Methylosinus sp. H3A: one gene and its partner. Each later gene encodes a partner of the first gene's protein in a complex. Links are inferred from orthologs where the notes say so. Each region holds a gene or a part of one and is shown on either strand. Other genes may lie near its edges.

What was found.
Region 2: the proteins of carB (region 1) and carA are in contact, whole or in part, in a solved structure (PDB 1KEE), measured with the Escherichia coli proteins. The link is inferred for Methylosinus sp. H3A from one-to-one orthologs.

What each region holds. Positions count from the first base shown.
Region 1 is NZ_JADNQW010000005.1:4,198,331-4,209,175, reverse strand. What follows is about bases 6,225-10,260. They hold carB (carbamoyl-phosphate synthase large subunit), read right to left. Parts: upstream 9,920-10,260; coding sequence 6,425-9,919; downstream 6,225-6,424. Other genes in these bases: greA (transcription elongation factor GreA), read right to left, coding at 6,225-6,271. Also shown: IY145_RS22485 (penicillin-binding protein activator), read left to right, coding at 1-101; glyS (glycine--tRNA ligase subunit beta), read right to left, coding at 396-2,732; IY145_RS22475 (endonuclease domain-containing protein), read right to left, coding at 2,944-3,357; trxB (thioredoxin-disulfide reductase), read right to left, coding at 3,513-4,508; IY145_RS22465 (mitochondrial fission ELM1 family protein), read right to left, coding at 4,575-5,726; more of greA, read right to left, coding at 5,795-6,224; IY145_RS22450 (DUF167 family protein), read right to left, coding at 10,274-10,603; IY145_RS22445 (spermidine synthase), read right to left, coding at 10,600-10,845. UniProt on the Escherichia coli protein: Large subunit of the glutamine-dependent carbamoyl phosphate synthetase (CPSase).
Region 2 is NZ_JADNQW010000005.1:566,456-576,146, reverse strand. What follows is about bases 3,708-6,589. They hold carA (glutamine-hydrolyzing carbamoyl-phosphate synthase small subunit), read right to left. Parts: upstream 5,803-6,589; coding sequence 4,612-5,802; downstream 3,708-4,611. Other genes in these bases: metH (methionine synthase), read right to left, coding at 6,439-6,589; IY145_RS05805 (GatB/YqeY domain-containing protein), read left to right, coding at 5,938-6,387; IY145_RS05815 (nucleotidyltransferase family protein), read right to left, coding at 4,302-4,595; IY145_RS05820 (DUF86 domain-containing protein), read right to left, coding at 3,940-4,302; IY145_RS05825 (polyphenol oxidase family protein), read left to right, coding at 3,708-3,894. In the rest of the region: IY145_RS05845 (3-hydroxyacyl-CoA dehydrogenase NAD-binding domain-containing protein), read left to right, coding at 1-27; IY145_RS05840 (aldo/keto reductase), read left to right, coding at 27-1,073; lgt (prolipoprotein diacylglyceryl transferase), read left to right, coding at 1,212-2,030; IY145_RS05830 (class I SAM-dependent methyltransferase), read left to right, coding at 2,027-3,109; more of IY145_RS05825, read left to right, coding at 3,106-3,707; more of metH, read right to left, coding at 6,590-9,691. UniProt on the Escherichia coli protein: Small subunit of the glutamine-dependent carbamoyl phosphate synthetase (CPSase).

The DNA of each region.
Region 1 (10,845 bases):
ACGGCATGAACGAGCGCGGCCTCTCGGTGCTGGAGATTTCCGGCGGAGCGGCGAAAGTGCTGTCGCCGGCGCCGCGCACCTTCACGGGGAATGGGGCGTAAGAGCCCCCTCCCGTACGCTCCCCCGCCACGCGCTGGATTTCACACATAGCGAGACGCTTGCGGCCGTCCTGGCCGGGCTTGTCCCGGCCATCCACGCCAAGCAGCTGAGGAACCAAAGGAAAGCGCCCGCCATCGACGGATTTTATCCCATGTCGGACTCCACCGGAGCTTCGGCGTCACGCCAAACGTTCGAGACGCCTCGGCGTCCCGGCGTGGATGGCCGGGACAAGCCCGGCCAGGACGTCGCGGGGGCGAGGAGGATGTGCATTCGATAGCGCGAAGGGGGAGGGGGCCTCACGCCACTTTCGAGAAATCTGCGACCTGCAGCATCGCCTCGCGCAGCTCGGCGAGCAGGCGCAGCCGATTGAGCCGCACTTTCGCATCGTCGCAATTGACCGTCACCGCGTCGAAGAAAGAGTCGACCGGCTCGCGCAGCTTCGACAGCGCCTGCATCGCGCCCTCGAAATTCTCGGCGTCCAGCCGCTCGGAGGTCTCCTCCCGCGCGCGCTTGATGGCGGCGGCGAGCTTATGTTCGGGCAGCTCCATGCGCAGATTGGGGTGATGCGGCTCCTCATAGGCGCCGGCGCCGTCCTTTTTCTCCTCGATCTTGAGAATATTGGCGGCGCGGCGAAAGCCGGCGAGCAGATTCTTGCCGTCGTCGGTGTCGAGGAATTTGCCCAGAGCCTCGACCTTGCGCGTGATGGTGAGGAGATCGTCCGGCATTTGCGCGCTCCCTTCTCGAGACTGCGCCGAGGCCGAGGCCCCGAGCGCCGCGTCGATCAGGTCATATCGTGCGCCGCGATCGCGAAGGTAGACCTTCAGGCGATCGATGAAGAAGGCGAGGAGGTCGGCCGCATTGGCGGCCAGCAGAGGCGGCAGCGTCTCGCGCAAGAAAATCTCGGCGGCAGGCGAGGGCGCCTCGGCGCCCGCCTCTCTGCCGACGGCGTGAAGCTGCTTCTCTATGTCGCGGCGCAGATGCGCCTCGGCGTCGGCCGAGAGGGTCGCTGCGCCATTGGGCGAGAGGTCCGAGGCCACGCGATTGACCTCGCTCGTCACCAGCTCGCGCAGCGGCGTGCGCGCCGCGAGCCAGACCGGCCATTGCGCGGCGGCGAAAGCTTCGCGCAGCGGCAGCCGCAGCCCATTCTCGAGCGCGATGCGGATCACGCCCAGCGCCGCGCGTCGCAGCGCATAAGGATCCTTGCTCCCGGTCGGCTTTTCGTCGATCGCCCAAAAGCCGACGAGCGTGTCGATCTTGTCGGCGAGCGCGACAGCGATCGAGACCGGAGACGTCGGAATGCGGTCGTTCGGCCCCTGCGGCTTGTAATGCTCCTCCAGCGCCGCGGCGACCTCGGCGTCCTCGCCCTGCGCGGCGGCGTAATAGCGGCCCATCAGCCCTTGCAGCTCGGGGAATTCGCCGACCATTTCGGTGACGAGATCGGCCTTGGCGAGCGTCGCTGCCCGCGCGGCCTTGTCGGGATCGGCGCCGACGATGGGCGCGAGCTCGCGCGCCAGCGCCTCGATGCGCTTCACGCGCTCGCCCTGCGTTCCGAGCTTCTCGTGAAACACGATATTGTCGAGCTTGGGCAGACGCTCGCCGAGCGGCGTCTTGAGGTCCGTCTCATAGAAGAATTTGGCGTCCGACAGACGCGCGGCGATGACGCGCTGATTGCCGCCGACGATCGTCGCGCCGCCGTCGCTCGCGTCTATGTTGGAGACGAGGATGAAGCGATTGGCGAGGCCGCCGTCATGGCGCTTCAGCACGAAGCATTTCTGATTGACGCGGATCGTCGCGCGAATGACCTCCGGCGGAATGGAGAGAAAGCTCTCGTCGAAAGCGCCCATCAGCGTGACCGGCCATTCGACGAGGCCCGCGACCTCCTCGAGCAGCGCCGCGTCCTCGACCAGCTCCAGCCCCTGCGCCATGGCGAGATTGCGCGCGTCATGCAGCACGATGTCGCGCCGCCGCGCGCCGTCGAGCACGACTTTCGCCTTCTCGAGCGCGGGAACGTAATCGTCGAAGCGCTTCACCGGAAAGCTCGCCGGCGCGAGGAAGCGATGGCCATGGGCGATATTGCCGCTCTCGATTCCGTCGACGGAGAAGCGCACGATGTCCGGCGTTTCCATCTCCGGGCCGAAGGTGGCGAGGATCGATTGCAGCGGGCGCACCCAGCGCAGCGAATCGAGCCGCGTGGAGGCCGCGCCCCAGCGCATGGATTTCGGCCAGGGGAAGCTCTTCACGATCCCCGGCAGCACGTCCGCCAGCACGTCGATCGTCTCGCGTCCGGCGCGCTCGATGACGGCGACGTAGAACTCGCCCTTTTTGGCGTCTTTCTCGATCTTCGCCTCGTCGATCGACGCGAGGCCGGCGCTCTTCAGAAAGCCCTGAATGGCGGCCTCCGGCGCGCCGACGCGCGGACCCTTCTTCTCCTCGCGCACATCCGGCTGGCGGCCGGGCAGGCCGGCGATATGCAGCGCGAGCCGGCGCGGCGTCGCATGAGCGGCCGCTCCCTCATAGGTCAGCCCCTTTTCTGCGAGCGCGCCGCAGACGAGCCGCTGCAGATCATCGGCCGCCTGACGCTGCATGCGGGCGGGGATTTCTTCGCTGAAGAGTTCGAGGAGAAGGTCGGGCATCGATTTATCTATTTCTCGTGCGTGCGGAAACGAGGAGCGTTTCTACCCTCCCCTGGAGGGGGAGGGTCGGCCTGCGGAGCAGGCCGGGGTGGGGTGACCCCCGAGTCTTCGTCGCGAGAACCCCACCCCGCGCCTTCGGCGCGACCCTCCCCCTGAAGGGGAGGGTGGGGGCTCGGGTCTTGCGATATCTCGGAGATGACCATCGGGAGTCTCAGAGCTCTTCACTGGCCGGCGGCGGTGGCGCGCCAGGCTCCACTGTGAGAGAGCCGTACAGCGCCGCATAGATCGTGTCGAGAACGCCACCGACATTCTCGTAAACTTCCTGGTTCCAAAAGCGGAGAACGCGATAGCCTTCCCGTTCGAGCCAGAGCGTCCGCTCATTGTCGCGCTGCGACGCCTCGGGCTCCGTGTGCGACGGGCCGTCGACCTCGATCACGAGTCTTTCCCGCAAACAGACGAAATCGACGACATAAGGCCCGATCGGCGCTTGTCTTCGAAAATGCGTCCTCAGCAGCGGCACGCGATCCAGCTCGCGCCAGAGCCTCTGTTCTGCGCTGGTCGTATTCTCGCGTAGGCGGCGAGCCGTTCCGAGACGAAATCGTCGAAGCCTGTCCTCGTCGTGCATCGTCGGCCGTCCTGCTCACCCTCCCCTCGAGGGGGAGGGTCGGCCTGCGGAGCAGGCCGGGGTGGGGTGACCCCCGAGTCTTTGTCGCGAGAACCCCACCCCGCGCCTTCGGCGCGACCCTCCCCCTGAAGGGGAGGGTGGGGACTCGGCCATCGTCACAAAGGCTCCTCGGAGGCGAGCGCGTCGCCCGCATGGGCCGGCGTCTCCAGCAGATATCGCTCCACGTCCAGCGCCGCCATGCAGCCGAGGCCGGCCGCCGTCACCGCCTGGCGATAGGTCTCGTCGGCCACGTCGCCGGCGGCGAACACGCCTGGAATATTGGTGTGCGTCGTGCCCGGCTCCACCTGGATGTAACCCGACGGCTTCAGCTCCAGCTGCCCGACGAACAGTTCCGAGGCCGGCTGATGGCCGATGGCGATGAAGACGCCGTCCACATCCAGCGTCTGCGTCGTGCCGGTCTTCACATTCTTCACGCGCGTCTGCGTGACCGAGGGCGGGGCGGCGCCGCCCAAAATCTCGTCGATCGCGTGATCGAAGAGGATTTTGACATTGGGCCGCGCCGCCAGCCGCTCCTGCAGCACGCGCTCGGCGCGGAAGCTGTCGCGGCGATGCACCACCGTCACCTCGGCCGCGATCTGCGAGAGATAGAGCGCCTCCTCCACCGCCGTATTGCCGCCGCCGACGACGAGAACCTTTTTTCCACGGAAGAAAAAGCCGTCGCAAGTGGCGCAGGCGGAGACGCCATAGCCCTTGAACGCCTCCTCGCTCGGAATGCCCAGCCATTTGGCCTTGGCTCCGGTGGCGATGATGAGCGCGTCCGCCGTATAGAGCGTCCCCGAATCGCCGAGCAGCTCGAAGGGCCGCTTGTCGAGCCTGGCCTCGACAATATGGTCGGAGACCAGCTTGGCGCCGACATGCTCGGCCTGGGCGCGCATCTGATCCATGAGCCAGGGGCCCTGGATCGGCTCGGCGAAGCCGGGATAATTCTCCACATCTGTGGTGATCATGAGCTGGCCGCCCTGATCGAAGCCGGCGATGACCACGGGCTCGAGCATGGCGCGCGCAGTGTAGATCGCCGCCGTATAGCCGGCGGGGCCGGAGCCCAGCACGATGACGCGGGCGTGCAGGCGGCCTTTATCGTCTGCGGACATGAAGAGGCCTTTGCGAAAGTCTCCGCGCGGACGGCGCGGCGCGTTCGGATGGGCGCAATCTATCCATTATGCGTTGCGCCGCAACCGCCGCTCTTGCGCTGCAAGAGGCTTGCCGTGAAAGAGCGCGTAGCGCCGCGCGATCTCGGCGGCGATGGAGGGCGTCTCGTTCAGCGGCTCGTAGCGCCAATGTTCGGGCCGGCCGCGCCAGCGCCGCACAGCGCCATGCGCTTCGAGCCCATCGAGAAAGGCGGCGATCTTGGCGCCGCCGCCGTCGGGCGCGAAGACATGGACCGGCGCGCCCGTGCTCGCCGCCTCGGCGACCATATTGACGCTGTCGGCCGTCACCAGCAGCGCCTGCGAGCCGGCGAGAATCGAAAGATAAGGATTCTCGCCGTCCCCCGCCCAAAGAAAGGCCCGCGCTGCCTTCTCCCGCGCGCGGGAGAAGGCAGCGCCGCGAAGCGGGGTCGGATGAGGGCCCACGAGCCGCGCGCGCAACGCTTCGACCAGCCCCGCGGGCGTGCGCCGGGAGACAGTCGCCGCGACGCTCCACCCTTGCTCCAGCATGGCGCCGACGGCGGCGAGAAGCCTCTCCGCATCCCCTGCCGAATACCGAAAATGCCGGCTATCCCCGCCGATCAGCAGCCCCACTCTCGGCTCCGGCAGCGCCGCGATCCGCGGATCGAGCGCGGCACGCGCTTCGGCGAGGCGCTGCGGCGTCAGCCGATTCGCCGGCGCGAGCGGGGCGATGACATTTTCGCCCTCGAGCCCGTCATGGCGCGGCGCGACGATGACGTCCGCCGTCCCGAGGCCGCTCGCCGGACGATTCACATAGACGGTGAAGACCGCGCCGCCGGAGGCGCGCTTCACATGGCGAAGATAGGGGATTGTCCGCCTGCCGCAGGCGATGACGAGATCGGGATAGGGTGGGGCGAGGAGCGCCGCTTCGCGCGGGTCGATCGGGCCGAAAGGCGCGAGCGCGGCGATGAGGCCGCGCGGGGCGAGGCGGATCAGGCGTGGGGCGAGGTCGAGGGCTTCGGCTATGCCGAGGCTCTGGACTTCATGCCCGGCGCGGCCGTCGGAGAGAATCCAGGCTGTCGTGGGGCGGAGCCATGGGGCTCTCCCTTCTCCCGCGCGCGGGAGAAGGTGGCCCGGCGAAGCCGGGTCGGATGAGGGTCCGCGCCGCTCGTCAAAATATTGGACTGCGGGAGGCGCCCTCATCCGACCCTCGCTGACGCGAGGGCTGCCTTCTCCCACAAGTGGGAGAAGGAGAGCGCGCAGGTCTTCGCTCAGACGAAAGCGACCTTCAAAATCTCATAGCTCTTGCCGCCGCCCGGCGTCTTCACCTCGACCGTGTCGCCGGCCTTTTTGCCGATCAGCGCGCGGGCGATGGGGGAGGCGATGGAGACGCGGCCGTTCTTCACATCGGCTTCCGGTTCGCCGACGATCTGATAGGCCTTCTCCTCCTCGGTGTCCTCGTCGACGACGGTGACCGTCGCGCCGAATTTCACCGTATTGCCAGTGAGCTTGGAGACGTCTATGACCTCGGCGCGCGACAGCTTGTCCTCGAGGTCGGCGATGCGGCCCTCGTTCAGCGATTGCGCTTCCTTGGCGGCGTGATATTCGGCGTTCTCGGAAAGATCGCCATGGGCGCGCGCCTCGGCGATCGCCTGGATGATGCGCGGACGTTCGGTCTGCTGGCGTAGACGCAACTCCTGGTCGAGAGTGGCGTAGCCGGCGGCGGTCATAGGCACCTTGTCCACCATATCTCTTGCTCTTTCGCTCCTGGATGCGTCCGGACCCGGCCAAAAAAATTCCGGACGCCTGCCGGACCAGCGAAAGCTGCGGCGGACGGACGGATTTCCTCGATATGAACGAGCCGCGGATGCGGCGACCCTCACCGATTCGCGCGCGCAAATTTACGCGTCGGACGCGAAATAGTCCTGAAGGGCGCGGACTTCGAGATCTCCCGATACATAGGCCCTAATGCTCTGGACCGACGCGATCGCGCCGGCCAGAGTCGTATAATAGGGGACTTTATGCAATAGCGCAGCTTGGCGCAAGGAACGAGAATCCGCCAGCGCCTGGGCTCCTTCCGTCGTGTTGAACACGAGCTGAACGGAGCCGTTCTTTATGGCGTCCACGATATGCGGGCGTCCTTCCGACACTTTGTTGAGCTTTTGCGCCGGCACGCCCTGCTCCTGCAGGTAGCGGGCCGTGCCCCCGGTCGCGACGACGGTGAAGCCGAGGCTCACCAGCTGCTGGACCGCGGCCAGGACGCGCGGCTTGTCGGCGTCGCGCACCGAGACGAAGACGGTTCCCTGGCGGGGGACTTTGGTGCCGCCCCCCAGCTGGCTCTTGGCGAAGGCGGCCTCGAAGCTGCGGTCGAGGCCGATGACCTCGCCGGTCGAGCGCATTTCCGGCCCGAGCACAGTGTCGACGCCGGGGAAGCGTGCGAAGGGGAAGACCGATTCCTTCACGCCGACGTGATTCGGCGCGCGGGAGGGCAGGGTGAAGGCCGAGAGCTTCTCCCCGGCCATGATCCGCGCCGCGATCTTGGCGATGGGCGCGCCGATCACCTTGGCGACGAAGGGCACGGTGCGCGAGGCGCGCGGATTGACCTCGAGCACGAAGATTTCGCCGTCCTTCAGCGCATATTGGACGTTCATCAGCCCGATGACGCCGAGCGCCTTGGCGAGCTGGATCGTCTGCCGCTCGAGCTCGGCCACCGTCTCGGCCGAGAGCGAGCGCGGCGGCAGCGAGCAGGCCGAATCGCCGGAATGAATGCCGGCCTCCTCTATATGCTCCATCACCCCGGCGATGGCCGCCTCCTCGCCATCGGCGAGACAGTCGACGTCCACCTCTATGGCGTCGGTCAGATAGCGGTCGAAGAGCAGCGGATTCTTGCCGAGCACAGTGTTGATCTGCCCGGTCTTGTCATTGGGATAGCGCGCCTTGACGTCGGAAGGCACGAGGCTCGGCAGCGTGCCGAGCAGATAATCGTCGAGCGTGTTTTGATCGCGGATGATCGCCATCGCGCGCCCGCCGAGCACATAGGACGGCCGCACGACGAGCGGCAGGCCGAGCTCGCCGGCGACGAGCCGCGACTGCTCCACAGAATAGGCGATGCCATTCTTGGGCTGCTTCAATCCGAGCTTGTCGAGCAAGCGCTTGAAGCGGTCGCGATCCTCCGCGAGGTCGATCGAATCGACCGGCGTGCCGAGAATGGGCACGCCCGCCGAGCTCAGCGTATGGGCGAGCTTCAAGGGCGTCTGGCCGCCATATTGGACGATGACGCCATGCAATGTCCCATTGCTGCGCTCGACGTCCAAAATCTCCTCCACGTCCTCGGCCGTCAGCGGCTCGAAATAGAGACGATCGGAGGTGTCGTAATCCGTCGACACAGTCTCGGGATTGCAATTGATCATGATGGTTTCATAGCCCGCGTCGGCGAGCGCGAAACAGGCGTGGCAGCAGCAATAGTCGAATTCTATGCCCTGGCCGATGCGGTTCGGCCCGCCGCCGAGAATGACCACTTTGCGCCGATTCGACGGCCGCGCCTCATTGGCCGGCGCGCCGAGGAAAGGCGTCTCATAGGTCGAATACATATAGGCGGTGGGCGAGGCGAATTCCGCCGCGCAAGTGTCGATGCGCTTATAGACCGGCCGCACGTCGAGCGCCCGTCGCGCGGCGCGGACCTCCTTCTCGCCGGCGCCGGTGAGCGTCGCGAGGCGGGCGTCGGAGAAGCCGGCGAATTTCAGCGCACGGAAATTCTCGGCGTCCTTGGGCAGGCCGAAGGCGCGCACGCGCGCCTCCAGCGCGACGATCTCCTCGATCCGCGCGATGAACCAGGGATCTATCTTGCAGGCCTCGTGAATCTCCTGCGGATCCATGCCGAGCCGCAGCGCCTGGCCGACGACGAGCAGCCGATCCGGCGTCGGCGTGCCGAGCGCGGCGCGCAGCACATTCATATCGTCGCCGCGGCCCATGCCGTCGATCTCGATCTCGTCGAGGCCGGAGAGGCCGGTCTCCAGCGAGCGCAGCGCCTTTTGCAGCGATTCGGCGAAATTGCGCCCGATCGCCATGGCCTCGCCGACGGATTTCATCGCCGTCGTCAGAATGGGCTCGGCGCCGGGGAATTTCTCGAAAGCGAAACGCGGAATCTTGGTGACGACATAATCGATCGTCGGCTCGAAGGAGGCCGGCGTCGCGCCGCCCGTTATGTCATTGGCGATCTCGTCCAGCGTGTAGCCGACGGCGAGCTTGGCGGCGACCTTGGCGATGGGGAATCCCGTCGCCTTGGAGGCCAGCGCCGAGGACCGCGACACGCGCGGATTCATCTCGATGACGATCATGCGCCCGGTGGCGGGATCGACGGCGAATTGGACATTCGAGCCGCCGGTCTCGACGCCGATCTCGCGCAGCACGGCGATCGAGGCGTCGCGCATGATCTGATATTCTTTGTCGGTCAGCGTCAGCGCCGGGGCGACGGTGATCGAATCGCCCGTATGCACGCCCATCGGATCGATATTCTCGATCGAGCAGACGATGATGCAATTGTCCGCTTTGTCGCGGACGACCTCCATCTCATACTCTTTCCAGCCGATGACGCTCTCTTCGATGAGCACTTCGGTGGTCGGCGAGGCGTCCAGCCCGCGCTCGATGATGTCGATGAACTCCGCCTTGTTATAGGCGATGCCGCCGCCCGTGCCGGCCAAAGTGAAGGACGGCCGGATGATCGCCGGCAGGCCGATGTCCTCCAGCGCCTCCAGCGCCTCGGTCAGGCCCTTGGAAATATAACGGCGCTTGCGCTCGGGCTCGCCCGTCTCCCAGCGGCGGCGGATGTCGGCGACCGCCTTCTGCTTCTCCTCGGGCGGCAAAGCGGAAGCCTCGATCTCGGCGATCTCGGCGTTGCGCTTGGCCTTGTCGGCGGTTTTGAGATCGGTGGCGTTGGCGAGGCGCGAGCGCGGCGTCTCCAGGCCGATCCTGGTCATGGCCTCGCGGAACAATTCGCGATCCTCGGCCTTGTCTATGGCCTGCGCATTGGCGCCGATCATCTCGATCTCGAATTTGTCGAGCACGCCCATGCGCTTCAGCGAGAGCGCGCAATTCAAGGCCGTCTGGCCGCCCATGGTGGGCAGGAGCGCGAAGCCGCCGGGGATGGCGTAGCGCTCCTTCTCGATGATCTTGGCGACGATCTCGGGCGTTATCGGCTCGACATAGGTCCGATCCGCCATGTCGGGATCGGTCATGATGGTCGCGGGATTGGAGTTGACGAGGACGATGCGATAGCCCTCGGCGCGGAGGGCCTTGCAGGCCTGTGTGCCGGAATAGTCGAATTCGCAGGCCTGGCCGATGACGATGGGGCCGGCGCCGATGATCAGAATGGTCGAGATGTCTGTTCGCTTCGGCATGTCGGTCCGTCTGTCATCCTTTCTTCACGGGACATTCCCCAGAATGGGGGAACGCGCGCGTCTCGTCGCTTGCTGTCGTCCTGTATCGCGAGGGCCGCGCACAAAAAAAGGCCGCGCCGCAGCCTTTTTAGGTTCAGCGCGCCCTCCGTGAGACGAGACCCGGCGGGGCGAGAGGCCCGGCCCGGCGGTCGGGCGTGTGTTAGACGAGAATCCGCGGCAGGGGAAGGGGCCGTCGGCGCGGATCGGCGGGGCCGTCCACCTGAATGCGAGCCATGAGGCGCGTCGCAAAGGCCCGATCCGCCATGGGGCCCGCGCGGGCGCAGAGGCTCGAAGCCCGGTTCTGCGCGCGGCGATTCAGCCCTCTCCGCCCTGCGGCGAGGATCGCCGAAACGGGCCTGGAAGCTTCTGCGGCGCGGCGATCCGCAATTGCTTGTTGACGTTCATGCGTCCGAACACCACCTCGATCGCCGAGGGAGCGACGCCGAACTCGCCGGCGAGAAAGCGGACCATATGATCGGTCGCCCGGCCTCGGCGCGGCGCCGTGGTCACGCTGACCTCGAGCTGATGGCCCCTGGGCTTGCCGATGGCGTCGCGACTGGCGGCCGGCCGCCCCAGAATATTGACCACTAGAGTTTCGCCTTCCCACCAGAAAAAAGGCTCGGCCTCCGTCGATTTGCGCGTCAATTCGGATCGGCTCCCGCCCGCGTCCGCGGCGACGACGAATCGGCGCGGGCGGCGAGCCAGATCACATGCCGCGCGCCGCCGTCTCGGCCTCTGGCGCGCGTCTTCACCTCCTCCACACGGAAGCCGGTCTTGCGCAGGCGCGCGGCGAAATCGCGATCCGGCGCGCAGGACCATACGGCCAGCACGCCGCCCGGGCGCAGCGCGGCGCGCGCCGCCCGCAACCCGTCCTGGCCATAGAGCCC
Region 2 (9,691 bases), 3.6 Mb from region 1 along the record:
TATGGCGCGCAGGCGAAGGCGGCGTGATGCGTTACAATCAGCTCGGCCGCACAGGCCTCTTCGTCTCGGAAATCTGCCTCGGCGCGATGACGTTCGGCGAGGCGGGCGGCGCCGGAATCTGGGGCGCGATCGCCGATGTCGATCAGCAGGCGGCGACGCGCATCGTCGAGCGCGCATTTGCGGCCGGCGTCAATTTCATCGACACGGCCGACGTCTATTCCTTCGGCCGCTCGGAGAAAATGGTGGGGCAGGCGCTCGTCGATCTCGGCGTGAAGCGCAAGGACGTCGTCATCGCCACCAAATTCTATGGCGAGACCGGCGCCGGCCCCAATGATCGCGGCGCCTCGCGCGGGCATATAATGGACAGTGTCGAGACGAGCCTCGAGCGCTTGCAGACCGATCACATCGATCTCTATCAAATCCACGGCAATGATTCGGTGACGCCGATCGAGGAAACATTGCGCGCGCTGGACGATCTCGTCTCGCGCGGGCTGGTGCGTTACATCGGCCTCTCCAATTGGCAGGCGTGGCGCATCGCCAAGGCGCTCGGCGTCTCAGAGCGGCTGGGCTTTGCGCGCTATGAGACGGTGCAGGCCTATTATTCCATCGCCGGCCGCGATCTCGAGCGCGAGATCGTCCCGCTGCTCACGGAAGAAAAGCTCGGCCTCATGGTGTGGTCGCCGCTCGCCGGCGGATTGCTCTCTGGCAAATATGGCCCGGGCGCGCCGGAGGGCGCAGAGGGCCGCCGCGTCTCCTTCGATTTCCCGCCCGTCGACAAGGAGCGCGCCTTCGCCTGCGTGGCCGCCATGCGTGAGATCGGCGCGATACATTGCGTCAGCGTCGCCGAAGTGGCGCTGGCTTATGTTCTCGCCAAGCCCTTCGTCACCAGCGTCATTATCGGCGCCAGGCGCATCGATCAGCTCGAGCAAAATCTCGCCGCAGTGAAGCTGAAGCTCTCCGCCGACGATCTCGCGGGGCTCGACGCCGTGAGCGCGCTCCCTGCGGAATATCCCGGATGGATGTTGGAGCGTCAGGGCGCCTTTCGCCGCCCCGGTCCCTTCGAGGCGAAGTGACCGCGGGCCCATTTGCCCTTTCGGCGTCGAAATCGCGGCTGATTTTTCGCTTCTAGGCGCATTCCGAGCGCGCCGGCGATTCCGTTCGCGTAAAAAGCGCTCTAATCTCGCCGCTATCGGATGCAACCACGAGTCGTCATGCCTATTCTCGCGCTCCCCTTTCCGATGATCGACCCGGTTCTCGTCGAGCTCGGACCGCTGCCCATACGCTGGTATGCGCTCGCCTATATCGCCGGGCTCGCGCTCGGCTGGCTCTATGCGCGCAGGCTCGTCTCGCGCGAATATTTGTGGGGAAAGACGGCTCATCCCTCGGCGGAACGCCTCGACGATCTGCTCGTCTATGTCGCGCTCGGCGTCATCATCGGCGGACGTCTCGGCCATGTGCTGTTCTATGAGCGTGCCTTCTACTTCGCGCATCCGGAGGAGATCGTCAAAACCTGGAAAGGCGGCATGGCCTTTCACGGCGGACTCATCGGCGCGATCGTGGGCATGACGCTATTCGCATGGCGCGAGAAGATTTTTGCGCTCACCATCAGCGATATTTGCGCGACCGTCGCGCCGATCGGCATTTTCTTCGGCCGGCTCGCCAATTTCATCAAGCCGGAGATGTGGGGCCGCGAGAGCGATGTTCCCTGGGCCATGGTGTTTCCCGGCGCCGGCGACGCGCCACGCCACCCGAGCCAGCTCTATGAGGCGGGGCTCGAGGGCGTCGCGCTCTATATTCTGCTGGCCATCGCCGCGCAGCGCGGGGCGCTGAAGCGGCCGGGCCTCGCCACGGGCCTGTTCGGCGCCGGCTATGGCGTTGCGCGCATCATCAGCGAATTCTTCCGCGAGCCGGATCATTCGGAGGCGCTGGACAATGGCCTCACAATGGGCATGGCGCTGTCGGCGCCGATGATATTGGTCGGCGCGGCGCTCATTCTCTATGCGTTGCGCCCGCAGCGAGTCGAAGCATGAGCGCTTTGCACGAAGACATTGTCGAGCTCATCGCGCAGGAAGGGCCGATCACGCTCGAGCGTTACATGTCGCTCGCCCTGTCGCATCCGACCAAGGGCTATTACATGACGCGCGATCCTTTCGGCGCGGGCGGCGATTTCGTCACCGCGCCGGAGATCAGCCAAATGTTCGGCGAGCTCATCGGCCTTTGGGCGCAGGAGGCGTGGCGCGCGGCGGGCGCGCCTTCGCCGACGCGTCTCGTCGAGCTCGGGCCGGGACGCGGCACGCTGATGGCGGACGCTCTGCGCGTCGCGCGCATCTCGCCGGATTTTCTCGCCGCGATCGACGCGCATCTCGTCGAGACGAGCCCTGCGCTCGAGGCGCGGCAACGGCAGACGCTCGCCACGGCGCCGACGCATGTCTCCTGGAGCGCGGATGTCGCGCATGTTCCAGAGGGGCCGGCGATCATTATCGCCAATGAGTTTTTCGACGCGCTGCCGGTGCGCCATTTCGTGCAGACGGAGCGCGGCTGGAGCGAGCGGCTCGTCGGCCTGGACGAGAGCGGCGCGCTAGCCTTCGGCGTCGGCGAGCGCATGGAGCCCGATCTCACCGTCGCGGCGGCGGAAGGCTCGGTGATAGAGATCGGCGCGATCGGCGCGCGCATCATGCGTGACATCGCCGCGCGTCTCGTCGCGCAGGGCGGCGCGCTGCTCGTCATCGATTATGGCTATACGCAGACGGCGCTGGGCGAGACATTGCAGGCGGTGGCGCGCCACGCCTATGTCGATCCGCTGGAGGCGCCGGGCGAGGCCGATCTCACCGCCCATGTCGATTTCGCCGCGCTCGCGCGCGCAGCTGCCGCGGCCGGCGCGAAAGTGCAAGGGCCGGTGACGCAGGGCGCGTTTCTGCGCCAACTCGGCGTCGTCGAGCGCGCCGAAGCTTTGAAGAAGCGCGCGACGCAGGAGCAGAGCGCCGAGATCGACAGTGCGCTCGCGCGTCTCACGGGCGCGGGCGATCCCAAGCGCGACATGGGCGAATTGTTCAAGGTCATCGCCGTGACGCATCCCGACATGCCGTTGCTGCCAGGGTTTTTCCAATGACGGACACGATGGAGGCGCTCACTGCGCTCGGCGCCGGAAATCTCGCTCTGCCGGGCGTTCGCCACGCTTTCTTCACGCGCCTGGGCGGCGTGTCGGAGAGCGTTTATTCCTCGCTCAATGGCGGCGTCGGCTCCAGTGACGATTCCGCGCGCGTCGCCGAGAATCGCGCGCGCATGGCGCGGCGCCTGAGCGCGGAGGCGCATCGTCTGCTCGTGCCCTATCAGATTCATTCGCGCGACGCGCTTTACGTCGCCGAGCCTTGGGGCGAGACGGAGCGGCCGCGATGCGACGGCCTCGTCACCGATGTCGAAGGCTTGGCGCTCGGCGTCACCGGCGCCGATTGCGGCATGCTGCTCTTCGCCGATGCGAGCGCCGGCGTCATCGGCGCCTGCCATGCGGGATGGAAGGGCGCGCTTTCCGGCATGATCGAGGCGACGATCTCGGTGATGGAGACGCGCGGCGCGCATCGCGCCGATATTCATGTCGCGCTCGGCCCGGCGATCGGCCGCGAGAGCTATGAGGTGGGCGGCGAGTTCGTCGAGCGGTTCCTCGCCGAGGATGCGGGCTTTGCGGGCTTCTTCACGCATTCGACGCGCGAGGGGCATTCCATGTTCGATCTGCCGGGCTTCATCACGCGGCGCGTCGAAACGGCGAATGTCGCCTCTTTCGAGAATTTGCGCATCGACACTTACGCCGATGAGACGCGCTGCTTCAGCTATCGCCGCAGCGTGCATCGCAAGGAGCCGGATTACGGGCGGCTCGTGTCGGCGATCGCGCTGGGGTGAGGGCAGCGCTTACGCGGCGCCTTCTTATTCTCGAGCCGGATCGTTTTATTCTCGAGCCGGATCTTTTCGTACGGCTTCGAACTCTTCGCGGCAGACTTTCTCCAAGGGCTGGAGATCGCTCTGCGCGAGCTTCCACAGGACGGCTGCGGCGACCGTCTCGTAGCTGTGCCTCAGCACATTGCCGATGCCAGCCACCTTGCGCCAAGGAATTTCTGGATGACGCGCCTTCAGCTCATCGTCGAGATGGCGGCTGGCTTCGGAGATGATCTCGACGCCTCGCTCGACGAGCCATTGCCGCCGCCAATCGGCTTCGAAATCTTCGAGCGAGGCCTCGGCCATGCACTCGTGAATGTGCTCTATCGCTTCGATGATGTCCTGCAGGCGCGGAACGTTCGAAGGGATCGCCATCAGAACACGCGCAACGCGGTTTCTTCGATCCGCTCCCGCAACGCCTTGTGCAAGCTGTCGCGTGTCATGATGTCGACCGGGCTCCCGAGAAGGTCGCAGGCATAATCCTTTAGATCCATCAGCTCGAAAAGGCCGAGCTCGCCTTTTCGATAGTCGAAGAACAAATCGACATCCGATGTGGAGCCAGCTTCGTCGCGAGCGGTCGAGCCGAACAAATAGAGACTGAGCACACCGAGCCGCCGCAGCTCGGCTTCATGCGCTCTCAATCGTTCCATGGCCTCGTCGCGTTTCATGGCTTTCTCTAGCGGCTCACGCCCGCGCCTTCTCCATCATATCGACGAAGCGCGCGAAGAGATAATGGCTGTCCTGCGGGCCGGGAGAGGCCTCGGGGTGATGCTGCACGGAGAAGGCGGGGCGGTCGGCCAGCGCAATGCCGCAATTGGAGCCGTCGAACAGCGAGCGATGCGTCTCGGTGACATTGGCCGGCAGGCTGTCGCGATCCACGGCGAAGCCATGGTTCATCGAGACGATCTCCACCTTGCCGGTGGTGAAATCCTTCACCGGATGATTGGCGCCGTGATGGCCCTGCGGCATTTTCTGTGTCTTGGCGCCGACGGCGAGCGCCATCATTTGATGGCCGAGGCATATGCCGAAGGTGGGAACCTTCGCCGCCAATAGCTCGCGAATGGTGGGCACGGCGTATTTACCGGTCTCGGCCGGGTCGCCCGGCCCGTTGGAGAGAAACACGCCATCTGGCGAGAGTGCGAGAATGTCCTTCGCGCTGGTCGTCGCCGGCACGACGATCACCTCGCAGCCGGCCTCCGCCAGCAGGCGCAAAATGTTGCGCTTGACGCCATAGTCCACGGCGACGACGCGGAATTTGATCCCGTCGCGCTTGCCATAGCCAGAGGCCTGCCGCCAGACGGTTTCGTCCCAGTCGTAGCGCGCGGGCGCGGTGACGGAGGGCACGAGGTCCATGCCGTCTATGCCCGGCCAGGCGGCGGCCTGGGCGCGCAGCGCCGCGAGATCGAAGACGCCGTCCGGCGCATAGGCGATGACGGCGTTGGGCATGCCCTTCTCGCGGATCAGAGTCGTCAGCGCGCGCGTGTCTATGCCGCAGAGGCCGATGATTCCCCGCGCGGCGAGCCATTCGCCCAGCGGCCGCAGCGCCCGATAATTGGACGGGTCGCTCGACGGCGCCGCCACGATGACGCCGCGCGCGCCGGCCCGGTTCGCGAGATCGACGGTCTCGACATCCTCGTCATTGACGCCGACATTGCCGATATGCGGAAAAGTGAACGTGACGATCTGCCCGGCGTAGGAGGGATCGGTGAGGATTTCCTGATAGCCGGTCATGGCGGTGTTGAAGCAGACCTCGCCGACGGCCGAGCCCACGGCGCCGAAGCCGAAGCCGAAAATCGCCTCGCCGCTGGCGAGGACCAGAACCCCCGTGTGGACCGGAACCGTCCAACCCGTCGCTTCGTCTTGATCCGGGCTCATCCGCGCTCTATGCCTCACCCTCATCCGCCGGCGCGCCGCCATCGGGCGCCCGCCATCCCTCGAAAAATCTAGATTGCCGCGATCCCTTCGGATCGCAAGCACGTCTAGAACATTTCACTGCGAAGTGGAAATACAATGCGCGAACGTTTCACGGCCGACCTCAAGACGGCGATGAAGAGCGGTGAAAAGCAGAAGGTCGAGACGATCCGCATGATCACTGCGGGGCTCAAGGATCGCGACATAGAGGCGCGCGCCACGGGCAAGACGCTGGGCGACGACGATATTCTCGCCCTGCTGCAGAAAATGGTGAAGAGTCGCCAGGAATCGGTGGAAATCTACGAGAAGGGCGGCCGCCCCGAGCTCGCCGAGAAGGAGCGCGCCGAGATTGCCGTGATCGCGGCCTATCTGCCGCAGCAGCTCGGCGAGGCCGAGGTCGCCGAGGCGATAAAGGCCGCCATCGCCGAGACCGGCGCCGCCTCGATCAAGGATATGGGCAAGGTCGTCGCCGCGCTCAAGGCGAAATACACGGGCCGCATCGATTTCGGCAAGGCGAGCGCCGCGGTCAAGGCGGCGCTCGGCGGCTGACGGGCGCGGCTTCCCTTCTCCCGCAGCGCGGGAGAAGGGACGACGGTCGCCTCACTCCGCTGGTTCGGCGACGCGGGTCTCGTAATTGAGCACAGGCGCGAGCCAGCGCTCGATCTCGGCGACGGAGACGCCTTTGCGCGCGGCGTAATCCTCGACCTGATCGCGCTCCACTTTGGCGACGCCGAAATAATGCGCCTGCGGATGCGCGAAATAGAGCCCGTTGACCGATGACGCCGGCGTCATCGCATAGCTCTCCGTGAGCGTGACGCCGGTGCGCTTGGTGGCCTCGAGCAGGTCGAAGATCGTCGCCTTCTCCGTATGGTCGGGCTGCGCCGGATAGCCCGGCGCCGGACGAATGCCGCGATAATCCTCCGCGACGAGCTGCTCCGGCGTGAACGTCTCATCCGCAGCATAGCCCCAGAATTCGCGGCGCACGCGCGCGTGCATGCGCTCGGCGAAGGCTTCGGCGATACGATCGGCGAGCGCCTTCACCATGATCGCCCCGTAATCGTCATTGGCGCGCGCGAAGCGCTCGGAAATCTTCGCCTCCTGCGCGCCGGCGGTGACGACGAAGGCGCCGATGTAATCGGCTCTGCCCGAGCCTTCCGGCGCGACGAAATCCGACAGCGCCACATTGGGCTTGCCGTCGCGGCGCGTGAGCTGCTGGCGCAGCGTGTGCAGCGTCGCCAGCCGTTCGACGCGGCCCTCGCCGGTGTAGAGCGCGATATCGTCGCCCACCGCATTGGCGGGCCAGAAGCCGATGACGGCCTTGGGATTGAACCAGCGTTCCTCGACGATGCGCGCGAGCATCGCCTGCGCATCCTCGAACAATTGCCGCGCCGCCGGCCCGCGCTCGGGATCGTCGAGCAGAGCCGGATAGCGGCCCTTGAACTCCCATGTCTGGAAGAAGGGCGTCCAATCGATATAGGGAACGAGCTCGGCCACATCGTAAGAGGCGAAAACGCGCGCCCCGAGGAAGCTCGGCTTCGGCGGCTCGTAAGCGCTCCAATCGATGGCGAGGGCATTGGCGCGCGCGGATGCGAGGGAGACGCGCTGCTTGTCGATCTGCGCGCGCGCATGGGCCTCGGCGACCTTCTCATATTCCTCGCGCGTCTTGGCGACATAGGTTTCGCGCGTCGTCAGCGACATCAGCGCCTGCGCGACGCCCACCGCGCGCGAGGCGTCGGTCACATAGACGGCCTGACCCGCCGCATAATTGGGGCTGATCTTCACCGCCGTATGCACGCGGCTCGTCGTCGCGCCGCCGATGAGCAGCGGCACCGAAAAACCTTCGCGCTCGAGCTCGGAGGCGACGAAGCACATTTCGTCGAGCGAGGGCGTGATGAGGCCGGAGAGGCCGATGATGTCGACCTTCTCGGCTTTCGCCGTCTCGAGAATTTTGGCGGTCGGCACCATCACGCCGAGATCGATGATCTCGAAATTATTGCAGCCGAGCACGACGCCGACGATGTTCTTGCCGATGTCGTGGACGTCGCCCTTCACCGTCGCCAGCAGAATCTTGCCGGCGGTGGAGCGCTGCTCCTTATTCTCCTCCATATAGGGCAGGAGATGCGCGACGGCCTGCTTCATCACGCGCGCCGATTTCACCACTTGCGGCAAAAACATCTTGCCCTGGCCGAAGAGGTCGCCGACGACATTCATGCCGGCCATCAGCGGGCCTTCGATGACGTCGAGCGGGCGCTTGGACGCGAGCCGCGCCTCCTCCACATCCTGCTCGACATAATCGGCGACGCCATTGACCAGCGCATATTCGAGCCGCTTCTCGACGCTCGCCTCGCGCCAGGCGGCGTCCTTCTCCGCCGCCTTGGCGCCGGCTCCCTTGAAGCGTTCGGCGATCTCGACGAGACGCTCGGTGGCGTCCGGCCGGCGATTGCGCACCACATCCTCGCAGGCCTCGCGCAACTCGGGGTCGATCTTCTCATAGACGGCGAGCTGGCCGGCGTTGACGATGCCCATATCCATCCCCGCCGCAATGGCGTGATAGAGGAAGACGGAGTGCATCGCCTCGCGCACCGGCTCATTGCCGCGGAAGGAGAAGGAGAGATTGGACACGCCGCCCGAGACATGGGCGTGCGGCAGAGTGGTTTTGATCGCGCGCGCGGCGTCGATGAAGTCGACGCCATAATTGGAATGTTCTTCGATACCCGTCGCCACGGCGAAAATATTGGGGTCGAAGATGATGTCCTGCGGCGGGAAGCCCACTTGCTCCACGAGGATCTTATAGGCGCGGCCGGAGATCTCCACTTTGCGCGCGAAAGTGTCGGCCTGTCCCGCCTCGTCGAAGGCCATCACGACGACGGCGGCGCCATAGCGGCGCACCTTGGTCGCCGCCTCGATGAATTTCTCCTCGCCTTCCTTCAGCGAGATGGAGTTGACGACGCCCTTGCCCTGCAGACATTGCAGGCCGGCTTCGATCACCTCGAATTTCGACGAATCGACCATCACCGGCACGCGCGCGATATCGGGCTCGGCGGCGAGCAGATTGAGGAACTCGACCATCGCCTTTTTCGAATCGAGCAGGCCCTCGTCCATGTTGATGTCGATGACCTGCGCGCCATTGGCCACTTGATCGCGCGCGACATCCAGCGCCGCGGCGTAATCGCCGGCGGTGATGAGCTTGCGGAATTTGGCGGAGCCCGTGACATTGGTGCGCTCGCCGACATTGACGAAGGGAATGTCCTTGGTCAGCGTGAAAGGCTCGAGGCCGGCGAGACGCAGCAGCGGCGCTATGGTCGGAATTGCGCGCGGCGCGACGCCCTTCACGGCGCCGGAGATCGCGGCGATATGTGGCGGCGTCGTGCCGCAGCAGCCGCCGACGACATTGACGAGACCGGACTTGGCGAATTCGCCGACCAACTCGGCCATATATTCCGGGCTCTCGTCATAGAGGCCGAACTCGTTCGGCAGGCCGGCGTTGGGGAAGGCGCAGATGCGCGTGTCGGCGATGCGCGACACCTCGGCGATATGCTGGCGCATCTCGCGCGCGCCGAGCGCGCAATTGAAGCCGATAGAGAAGGGCTTCGCATGTTGAATCGAGTTCCAGAAAGCCGCCGCCGTCTGGCCGGAGAGCGTGCGGCCGGAAAGATCGGTGATTGTGCCGGAGATCATCACCGGAAAACGCGTGCCGATCTTCTCGAAAGCGTCCTCCACCGCGTAGATCGCCGCTTTGGCGTTCAGCGTGTCGAAGATCGTCTCGATCAGCAGAATATCGGCGCCGCCCTCCAACAGGCCGAGCGCCTCTTCGAGATAGGCGGCGCGCAGATCGTCGAAAGTGACGGCGCGA